2 linked regions of the Pleurocapsa sp. PCC 7327 genome follow. Each later gene encodes a partner of the first gene's protein in a complex. Links are inferred from orthologs where the notes say so. Each region holds a gene or a part of one and is shown on either strand. Other genes may lie near its edges.

The links.
Region 2: the proteins of ureA (region 1) and ureC are in contact, whole or in part, in a crystal structure (PDB 4CEU), measured with the Sporosarcina pasteurii proteins. The link is inferred for Pleurocapsa sp. PCC 7327 from one-to-one orthologs. Residues at the interface, in WP_115362093.1 of Sporosarcina pasteurii: Ala6, Glu9, Lys10, Ile13, Ala16, Leu19, Arg23, Asn31, Tyr32, Pro33, Glu34, Val36, Thr40, Met44, Met70, Glu71, Val73, Met76, Asp78, Gln81, Ala82, Glu83, Leu92; in WP_115362090.1 of Sporosarcina pasteurii: Lys441, Phe442, Asp463, Pro464, Ser465, Ala466, Ser467, Ile468, Thr470, Pro471, Gln472, Pro473, Met475, Arg477, Gln565, Arg566, Tyr567, Phe568, Leu569, Phe570.

What each region holds. Positions count from the first base shown.
Region 1 is NC_019689.1:4,387,705-4,391,260, reverse strand. Bases 1-2,744 are described here. They hold ureA (urease subunit gamma), read left to right. Parts: upstream 1-1,093; coding sequence 1,094-1,396; downstream 1,397-2,744. Other genes in these bases: PLE7327_RS19770 (urease accessory protein UreD), read left to right, coding at 206-1,048; PLE7327_RS19775 (transposase family protein), read left to right, coding at 1-80.
Region 2 is NC_019689.1:2,711,202-2,717,493, forward strand. Bases 2,660-5,607 are described here. They hold ureC (urease subunit alpha), read right to left. Parts: upstream 5,015-5,607; coding sequence 3,305-5,014; downstream 2,660-3,304. Other genes in these bases: PLE7327_RS12065 (hypothetical protein), read right to left, coding at 2,660-2,668; PLE7327_RS12075 (CYTH domain-containing protein), read left to right, coding at 5,099-5,569. Also shown: PLE7327_RS12055 (aconitase/3-isopropylmalate dehydratase large subunit family protein), read left to right, coding at 86-1,801; PLE7327_RS12060 (4a-hydroxytetrahydrobiopterin dehydratase), read right to left, coding at 1,901-2,311; more of PLE7327_RS12065, read right to left, coding at 2,468-2,659; PLE7327_RS12080 (site-2 protease family protein), read right to left, coding at 5,844-6,292.

The sequences.
Region 1 (3,556 bases):
GCAATCGAATCCTCGATTTTGACGATCGGTTAATGTTAACCGCAGCAGGATTATGGAATTGGTATTTAATGGCAGCTTAAAATTAATCCAGCTTGAGAACTCTCACATCAAATTGAGTTCCTTTCTTCTTGTTGTTTTTTATTTCCCGACAACTCTATTATTCCCAGAAGTGCCATCAAGTTTAAAAAAAGCACTACTTTATCTAATGACAACCCGACCAGGCTCCGGATGGCATGGTAGTCTCGATTTAGTCTATAGTTGCGAGAGAGATACTACTTATCTGACCCATGCTTTGGTTAAAGCTCCCCTCAAAGTGCAGCGTCCTTTTTATCCCGAAGGCAAATCCGTATGTCACAGCGTCATTTTACATACGGCTGGAGGAATCGTAGAAGGCGATAGTCTTTCCCAAACAATACGACTAAGAGAAAATGCCAATACTTTAATTACCACGGCGGCAGCTGGAAAAGTTTATCGCAGCAACGGAAAACTTGCCAAACAAATAGTTCGTATCAAAATCGAATCGGGTGCTTGTTTAGAATGGGTGCCTCAGGAAACGATAATTTTCAACGGGGCAATATATCAGCAAGATTTGAGAGTAGAATTAGCGCCTGGAGCTAGTTGGCTGGGATGGGAAATTACTCGCTTAGGACGCAGTGCCAGAGGCGAAAAATTTTTGGAGGGAAATTGGCGATCTCATACAGAAATCTGGCAACAAGGACAACCGCTGTTAATCGACCGACAATGGCTACCTGCAGGAGAAGCAATTATTAATAGCTCTTTGGGTTTGGCAGGACAACCAATCGTAGCGAGTCTGATCTGGATTGGAAAACCTGTTTCGCAAAACATAATAGAACGGGCACAAACCCTCTGGAGCGATAAACAGTATCTGGGGGAAGCCGGAGTAACTCAAACCCAAGCACGAGGATTATTATGTCGTTATCGAGGCTCGTCTACAGCAGATGTCAGAAACTGGTTTACAGGAGTTTGGCAATTACTGCGTCTTTCACTTATGAAACGCTCCGTTATCAAACCCAGAGTCTGGATGTAATATTAAATAGCTAATCACTGATAACTGGTCGCCGTCCGCTGAAAAATGCAACTAACTCCCCAAGAAAAGGACAAATTATTAATCTTTACAGCAGCACTCCTGGCAGAAAGACGCAAGGCAAGAGGAATAAAACTAAATTATCCAGAGGCGGTCGCCTTTATCTCTGCTGCCATTTTAGAAGGTGCGAGAGAAGGACGCACAGTCGCTGAATTAATGAGTTACGGAACAACCTTATTAACGCGAGACGACGTCATGGAAGGTATTCCAGAAATGCTGCACGAGGTACAAGTCGAAGCCACGTTTCCTGATGGAACAAAGTTAGTTACAGTACACGATCCCATTCGTTGAATTTTTCGCGATCGCTTTTTTCTGCTGCTTGGTTCGTCTCGGAGTTAAGTTCTCGGAGCGCGACGCGAGCGGTTGCCTAACACAGAGCAAGAGAGTTTCCAGCGTTTGAAAAATTTTTTGAGCCAAAAGGTTGACAAACGCTCAAAAGATAGTTACATTAATAAATGCGCGGTTGAGGCAAACGCTTCGAGCAGCGCCCCGAACCTAGACAAGACAATAGTTTGAAAGCCAAGTTGCCAGAGCCCTTGTTAAAAGAAATTATAACTCGAGCGACTAGCGAGGTCTAGTCCGATCGAGGAAAACCTCGAAAGATGCCGGAGACTGAAAACAGTTTTTGGAGCAACAATCAAACCAACTCTACCATGGAGAGTTTGATCCTGGCTCAGGATGAACGCTGGCGGCGTGCCTAACACATGCAAGTCGAACGGGGTGGAAACACCTAGTGGCGGACGGGTGAGTAACGCGTGAGAATCTGCCTTCAGGACGGGGACAACAGCGGGAAACTGCTGCTAATACCCGATGTGCCGCAAGGTGAAAGAAATTCGCCTGAAGAAGAGCTCGCGTCAGATTAGCTAGTTGGTAGGGTAAAAGCCTACCAAGGCGACGATCTGTAGCTGGTCTGAGAGGATGAGCAGCCACACTGGGACTGAGACACGGCCCAGACTCCTACGGGAGGCAGCAGTGGGGAATTTTCCGCAATGGGCGAAAGCCTGACGGAGCAACGCCGCGTGAGGGAGGAAGGCCTTTGGGTTGTAAACCTCTTTTGCTCGGGAAGAAGAAAGTGACGGTACCGAGCGAATCAGCCTCGGCTAACTCCGTGCCAGCAGCCGCGGTAAGACGGAGGAGGCAAGCGTTATCCGGAATCATTGGGCGTAAAGAGTCCGTAGGTGGCAACGCAAGTCGGCGGTCAAAGACCGGAGCTTAACTCCGGAGCGGCCGTGGAAACTGCGCAGCTAGAGTCCGGTAGGGGTAGCGGGAATTCCCAGTGTAGCGGTGAAATGCGTAGAGATTGGGAAGAACATCGGTGGCGAAAGCGCGCTACTGGGCCGGAACTGACACTGAGGGACGAAAGCTAGGGGAGCGAAAGGGATTAGATACCCCTGTAGTCCTAGCTGTAAACGATGGAAACTAGGCGTGGCTTGTATCGACCCGAGCCGTGCCGAAGCTAACGCGTTAAGTTTCCCGCCTGGGGAGTACGCACGCAAGTGTGAAACTCAAAGGAATTGACGGGGGCCCGCACAAGCGGTGGAGTATGTGGTTTAATTCGATGCAACGCGAAGAACCTTACCAGGGCTTGACATGTCCGGAACCCTGCCGAAAGGCGGGGGTGCCTTCGGGAGCCGGAACACAGGTGCTGCATGGCTGTCGTCAGCTCGTGTCGTGAGATGTTGGGTTAAGTCCCGCAACGAGCGCAACCCTCGTTCTTAGTTGCCAGCAGGTGAAGCTGGGCACTCTAGGGAGACTGCCGGTGACAAACCGGAGGAAGGTGAGGATGACGTCAAGTCAGCATGGCCCTTACGTCCTGGGCGACACACGTACTACAATGGTAGGGACAAAGGGCAGCGACCCCGCGAGGGCGAGCGAATCTCAGCAAACCCTACCTCAGTTCAGATTGCAGGCTGCAACTCGCCTGCATGAAGGAGGAATCGCTAGTAATCGCCGGTCAGCATACGGCGGTGAATCCGTTCCCGGGCCTTGTACACACCGCCCGTCACACCATGGGAGCTGGCCACGCCCGAAGTCGTTACTCCAACCGATGAGGAGGAGGATGCCGAAGGCAGGGCTAGTGACTGGGGTGAAGTCGTAACAAGGTAGCCGTACCGGAAGGTGTGGCTGGATCACCTCCTTTTTAGGGAGACCCAACTCAAGGAAAAAAGGAAAAAGGCAAAGGGAAAAAACAGAAAACCCCGAGCCGCTCAAAAACTATCCTTTCCTGAGAGACATCCCAAGGTCGAGCAAGGGAAAAGGACAGGCTTTCAAACTATCAGTCGTTCGGGTTTGGGAGCATGGGCTATTAGCTCAGGTGGTTAGAGCGCACCCCTGATAAGGGTGAGGTCCCTGGTTCAAGTCCAGGATGGCCCACCTGAACCCAGGAAAAAAGAAAAAAGAAAAATCGTTTAGCAACGACTCTAGTGGCAACAGAGAGATTGCTGGACGAAA
Region 2 (6,292 bases), 1.7 Mb from region 1 along the record:
ATTAATCTATGTTTATTGACAAATTTACTCCGATAAATATGATAATAAAAAAATAAAATGGCTTTTGATTTTTAGGTGAGGAGTGGTGAATATCTCAGAGAAAATTTTAATACTCGGTGATGATATTAACACCGATGATATTATCCCAGCCAAACGCGGCACCAATGCCGATCCCGCCCATTTAGCACGCTATGCCTTCGAACATCTAATAGGAGAAGGGAAGCTGCTAGAATACGATATCATCGAGGCAGGACATAACTTTGGCTGCGGTTCTAGTCGAGAATTTGCTCCAATTGCTATCAAAGTAGCAGGAATTAAAAAAGTTCGCGCTCGTTCTTTTGCAGAAATTTTCTATCGCAATAGTATCAATATCGGTCTATCATTAGAAATTATCGGGGATAGCCAACAGAATCCAGTCGTAGATGCGATCGCGCGGGCAGGCGGTTTAATTACCTTCAACCAAAAACGTCTGAGAGGTGAAGTTTCTGTACCCAAAAGTCTCACGCCAGCGCGATCGATGACGATGGCAGAAAAGATGCTTGCCCGTGCTTCGGGCAATGCTTTCGTCCAACCTGGCGAGGTTATTTTTGCCAAAGTCGATTTGGCAATGTCCCACGATGCCATTGCAGGGCCAGTCGCTCAACTTTTCTACCAGCATTTTGGAGAGAATGCGAAAGTCTGGAATGCAAATAAAGTTGTTTTAGTTGCCGATCATTTCATTCAAATTAACGACATCAGGAAAGATGAAGGCGCAACGAAGATGCATCAACAAATGGTGCAATTTGCACGAGAGCAAGGTTGCCATCTATTAGACGTGGTTTCTCCAGGCGAAGCGGCAGGTATTTGCCACGTTCTCCTACCAGAAAAAGGCTTCATCCGTCCAGGGATGGTTATTGCAGGGACGGATTCTCATAGTTGCACCTATGGGGCATTTGGTTGCTTTTCTACTGGGGTAGGAACGACTGACATGGCGAATCTCTTTGCAACTGGGGATATGTGGATTCGCGTTCCAGGAACGTTGCTGTTTGAATTATCGGGAACGCTTCCCAAACAGATCGGCGCTAAAGATATTATGCTCTTTATCCTGGGTCAAATCGGCTGCAATGGGGCAACTGGAAAGGCGATCGAATTTCGGGGCAGTATTATCGAGCAATTGCCAATCGACGAACGCATGACTCTGGCAAATATGGCGATCGAGTGCGGGGCGATATGCGGTTTAATTGCTTCCGATGAAGTGACGCTTAAGTACGTGCAAAGTCGCACGCAAGAGGAATTTGAAGTAATAACCAGCGATCGCGATGCAGAATACGAAGAAATTTATCGATTCGATCTCAGTAGTCTAGAACCGCAAATTGCCTGTCCGCAAAAACCCGATCGCGTGGTCAGTATTGGGGAATTGGGTGAAGTTCCTATTACGCGGGCGTTTATCGGTTCCTGCACGGGAGGAAAACTCTTCGATCTGGCCCAAGCTGCTGAAGTGCTTAAAGGGCGCAGAGTTGACCCTAGAGTAAGTCTGTTTGTCGTTCCCGCTTCTGGAGAGGTTCGTCAAAAAGCTCAGGAATTGGGCTACTTAGATATCTTAGAACAAGCAGGCGCACAGGTTCTCAAATCTGGCTGCGGTGCTTGCATCAATGCCGGAATTGGAGTTTTAGGCAAAGAAGAGACGGGGATTTATGCCACCAATCGTAACTTTAAGGGACGCAGTGGCGATCCGACGGCTAGAAATTATCTTGCCTCTCCGCGCGTGGTTGCGATTTCAGCAGTAAAGGGGAAAATTAGCGATCGCATCGAGGATAAATGAGCGAGCGCATTTTTTTATTACGGGAGCTAATAGACTTGTTGATAGGGGAATGACGCGAAAAATGATTTATGTATAAAATTCGCTTAATTTAGCGTGCCTCTATCCCAATGATTTGAGCTGAGAAGCCAATTCATCGGCTTTTCGGGCTATTTCGACATCTAGGTCGGTAATCCCTCCAGCCTCTGATGTCGTCAGGTCAACCATAACGCGATCGTAAATATTCGACTCTTGGGGGCGATGCCCCATTGCCTCAGCTACTAACGCCAAGCCAGACATAAATCCCAATGCTTTTTCAAAGCAACTGAAGCGAAACTGACGATGCAATTTTCCCTCTGTTTGGCTCCATCCTCTTAATTCTTGTAAAACTGCCTCTAGCTCTTGGGAAGATAAAAGTCTAAAGGTACCTCCACAAGGGGATTGAGAACTTGAAGAACGAGCCACTCGATTGCCTCGTCTTAGTTGCCTAGCTTTTGATTCTTGATGGCACACTCGTTCCCTCAGCAGTGACATTTGCCTCACCCCTTGAGCATTTTGCAAAACTAATAGATGCGTCCATGCCGAAGTCAGACAATCGAAAAATAAATTTTTTGTCAGCCTAGACTTTTAGGATTCAGACTCCCAAGATCCCATATCTTCCTCCTACTCTGGTGCTGACTGTTATATCATCTAGCTCATAGAAGCATGAGTGCGATCGTAACCCGCACTAAACTCTGAGGGAGTTTTACCTTGAATGTGGCTGTGATAGTGCGTCACGTCAATGTCCACACCAAGCTCGTTGACGATCCGAAGAAGCATTGACTGTTCGCGATTGACGACCGCTCTGTGGTGGCGCATCAGGAGAGCGCGAGCTTGTGTTTCAATAGACATTATCCTGCCTCCTTCTATACACCTTTATCATAAAACTTTCTGTAGCAAAAACTACATATTTTGAAAATATTTACATTTAGTCATAGCCATCTCGCGAGACTATTTCGTCAATATCTCTCAATCACTTCCATAGAATACAGGCAAGCCAAGAGATAGATTCTGTAGAGATGGATTTTCTATTACCAGCCGATTGTCCTAAAAGTATGGAATGTCATGTTGAGCGGAGCGATCGCTCCGCTCAACATCTTATAGCAATTCGCCGATGCTCCTCCACTTCGTGAGAGTCCGCGTCGGTTGGCAATTATCAGTTCGCAATTAGGAAATAGAGATGGATTCTAGCTAGAAATTCAATGTTTTTAGATTTTAATGGCGAATTGCGAATTATCAATTAGTCAGCCGCTCTGGGTGTAAGGCTTTTTCATCAAGCATCTGTAGAGTTCTTTTTTAGAAATGGTATTAGTACATCAACTCCAAACAGAGATTTTTCGTTACATTTTGCTGAACTCAGAATGACAAAATGGACTTTTCAGATGTCCTCTAACTTGGTCTTGACAACACCAGTTCAAATCTTCACCAGATTATGAAAAAAAAATCCCCAGATTTTGCAAAGACAAAAACAAGCTAACTGATTTAGATTTAAAAAAGGAAATAACGCTGTGCCATGGGTAAAACCGTTGCAGGTTCGCAGGTTAACAACTCACCATCTGCTCTCACTTCGTAGGTTTCTGGATCGACTTCTATCCTTGGCAAAGCATCATTTAATTTCATATCTCGCTTACTCAAATTGCGGATATTAGAAACTGCCACGGCAGGTTTTTGCAAGCCAATTTTTTCGGGAATTTTTGCTTTCAACGCCGCTTTAGAAATAAAGGTTAACGAAGTTGCTGCAATCGCGCCGCCAAAACTGCCAAACATGGGACGCATATGTACGGGTTGAGGGGTAGGAATACTAGCATTAGTATCCCCCATTTGCGACCAAGCAATGAACCCTCCTTTAATAACAATTTCTGGTTTCACGCCAAAAAAGGCAGGTCGCCACAAACATAAATCGGCTAATTTTCCTTCTTCAATCGAACCCACATAGTCAGCAATACCGTGGGTAATCGCAGGATTAATTGTATATTTGGCAATATAACGTTTAGCACGAAAATTATCGGTTTCTTTTCCTTCTTCTGTCAGCTTCCCTCGCTGTAGCTTCATTTTATGGGCGGTTTGCCAAGTGCGAATAATCACTTCTCCCACCCTTCCCATCGCCTGCGAGTCGGATGAAATTATGCTAAGCGCACCAAGATCGTGGAGGATATCTTCTGCGGCAATGGTTTCCCGGCGAATGCGAGATTCGGCAAAGGCAACATCTTCGGGAATGCTTTTATCGAGGTGGTGGCACACCATTAACATATCCAGGTGTTCTTCTAGGGTATTGACGGTGTAAGGACGAGTGGGATTTGTAGAGGAAGGAAGTACGTTTGCTTCGCCGCAGACGCGAATAATATCGGGTGCGTGACCTCCTCCTGCGCCTTCGGTATGGTAAGTATGAATAACGCGGTTTTTAAAAGCGGCGATGGTAGTTTCTACAAATCCTGCTTCGTTAAGGGTGTCGGTATGAATGGCGACTTGCACGTCGTATTCATCTGCGACAGACAAGCAAGTATCGATCGCTGCTGGAGTAGTTCCCCAGTCTTCGTGTAGCTTCAATCCTATCGCACCTGCGACGATTTGTTCTGCTAGTCCTTCGGGTTGACTGCTATTGCCTTTCCCCAAAAATCCTAAATTGACAGGAAAAGCATCTGCCGCTTGCAACATCCGGTAAATATTCCATGCGCCAGGAGTACAGGTTGTAGCCTTAGTTCCCGTAGCGGATCCGGTGCCGCCACCTATCATAGTAGTAATACCAGACGCGATCGCAACTTCGATTTGTTGGGGACAGATGAAGTGAATGTGAGCGTCAATGCCTCCCGCCGTGAGAATCATGCCTTCTCCGGCAACGGCTTCGGTAGCGGGTCCGATAATAATATTAACGTTATCCTGAATATAGGGATTGCCTGCTTTCCCTATCTTGTAAATTTTACCGTCTTTGATCCCGACATCGGCTTTAACAATTCCCCACCAGTCGAGAATGAGAGCATTCGTAATCACCATATCGACTGCGCCATCGTCGCGGGAAATCGGAGATTGTCCCATGCCATCGCGGATAACTTTCCCGCCGCCAAATTTGACTTCATCGCCGTAGGTCGTATAATCTTGTTCGACTTCAATAAATAATTCTGTATCTGCTAAACGAACGCGATCGCCTACTGTTGGTCCATAGGTTTCTGCATAGGCACGGCGATCCATTCTATAACTCATGTTTTCTTCTCCTTATTTTCCTATAATTATAGAGGTGAAAAGTTCTCTTTCATCTTTCATAATTCATAATTTATAATTCATTAAATGGCAACTGAAATCGAACGAAAGTTTCTGGTCAAAGGAGATTCTTGGCGTTCTTTAGGCACTGGAAAAGTTTATCGCCAAGGATATATTTCTACAGTTAATGGCATAACCGTTCGCGTGAGAATCGCTGGCGAAAATGGGTATTTGACCATTAAAGGAAAAACGAAAGGGATGGCCAGAGAGGAATTTGAGTATTCTATCCCAGTTGAAGATGCCAAAATGATGCTAGATACGATGTGCGATCGCCCGTTAATTGAAAAGATTAGATATAGAATTAAGCTAGACAATCTAGTCTGGGAAGTAGATGAATTTTTAGGAGAAAATAAAGGATTGATTCTGGCAGAAGTTGAACTAGAAAGCGAATGTCAAATAATTGACTTTCCAGATTGGATTGCTCGCGAAGTAACGGGAGATCTAAGATATTACAATTCCAACTTAGCTAAATATCCATATCAGCAATGGAAAGATTAGGTAAAATGAATTACCATTAATACTGATTTTTTATTTAAAATTTGTAGAGTTTCTTAAACCACACATTAAAGTAAGATTACAAAGCGATCGCTAAGAATTAAAAGTAGTCCTACTCCTATACTTTAGGAATTTGTCAAGTATAGGTAAGAACTTTCTTTCAATTAACAAGTACATTCAATAAAACTTTTAATATCTATAGCGAAACTTCACCCCACCACAAAGGAATGAATTTCCTGATTCGATCGCGGAATTCTTTGCCTATGGGATTAAATGATTACTGATTACTGATTACTGATTTAGCGATCGCAGCTAGTTGCATATAAGCTGGATATGTTCCCTCGGCTTTGATTCGCTTGATTTCTGCATCGGGAATAGGCAGATTTTGCTTAACGGCTATGGCTTTAACGAGATCGCCGCGATCGATAACGCCAGCTACTGCACCCGCCGGAGACAGCACTGTAATCCGCCTGTCCTCTATCTGTTCTAAGCGATTGATGACTTCTACCAAAGAAGTCTTTTCTTGCACCGAAGGGATTTCGGTTAAGGGATGGGCGATATCTGCCAAAGTTTTACTCTCCCATTCGCTGCGTTCTATCGAGTGTAAATCTTTGATCCGAATCAAACCGCGATAGCGTCCCTCAGAAGCAGCGTAGTAAGTGCCAGGAGCAGTTATCTCGGCAAGAATATATTCTTGGGCAAAATCTCGCAGCGTTAGATTGGCGT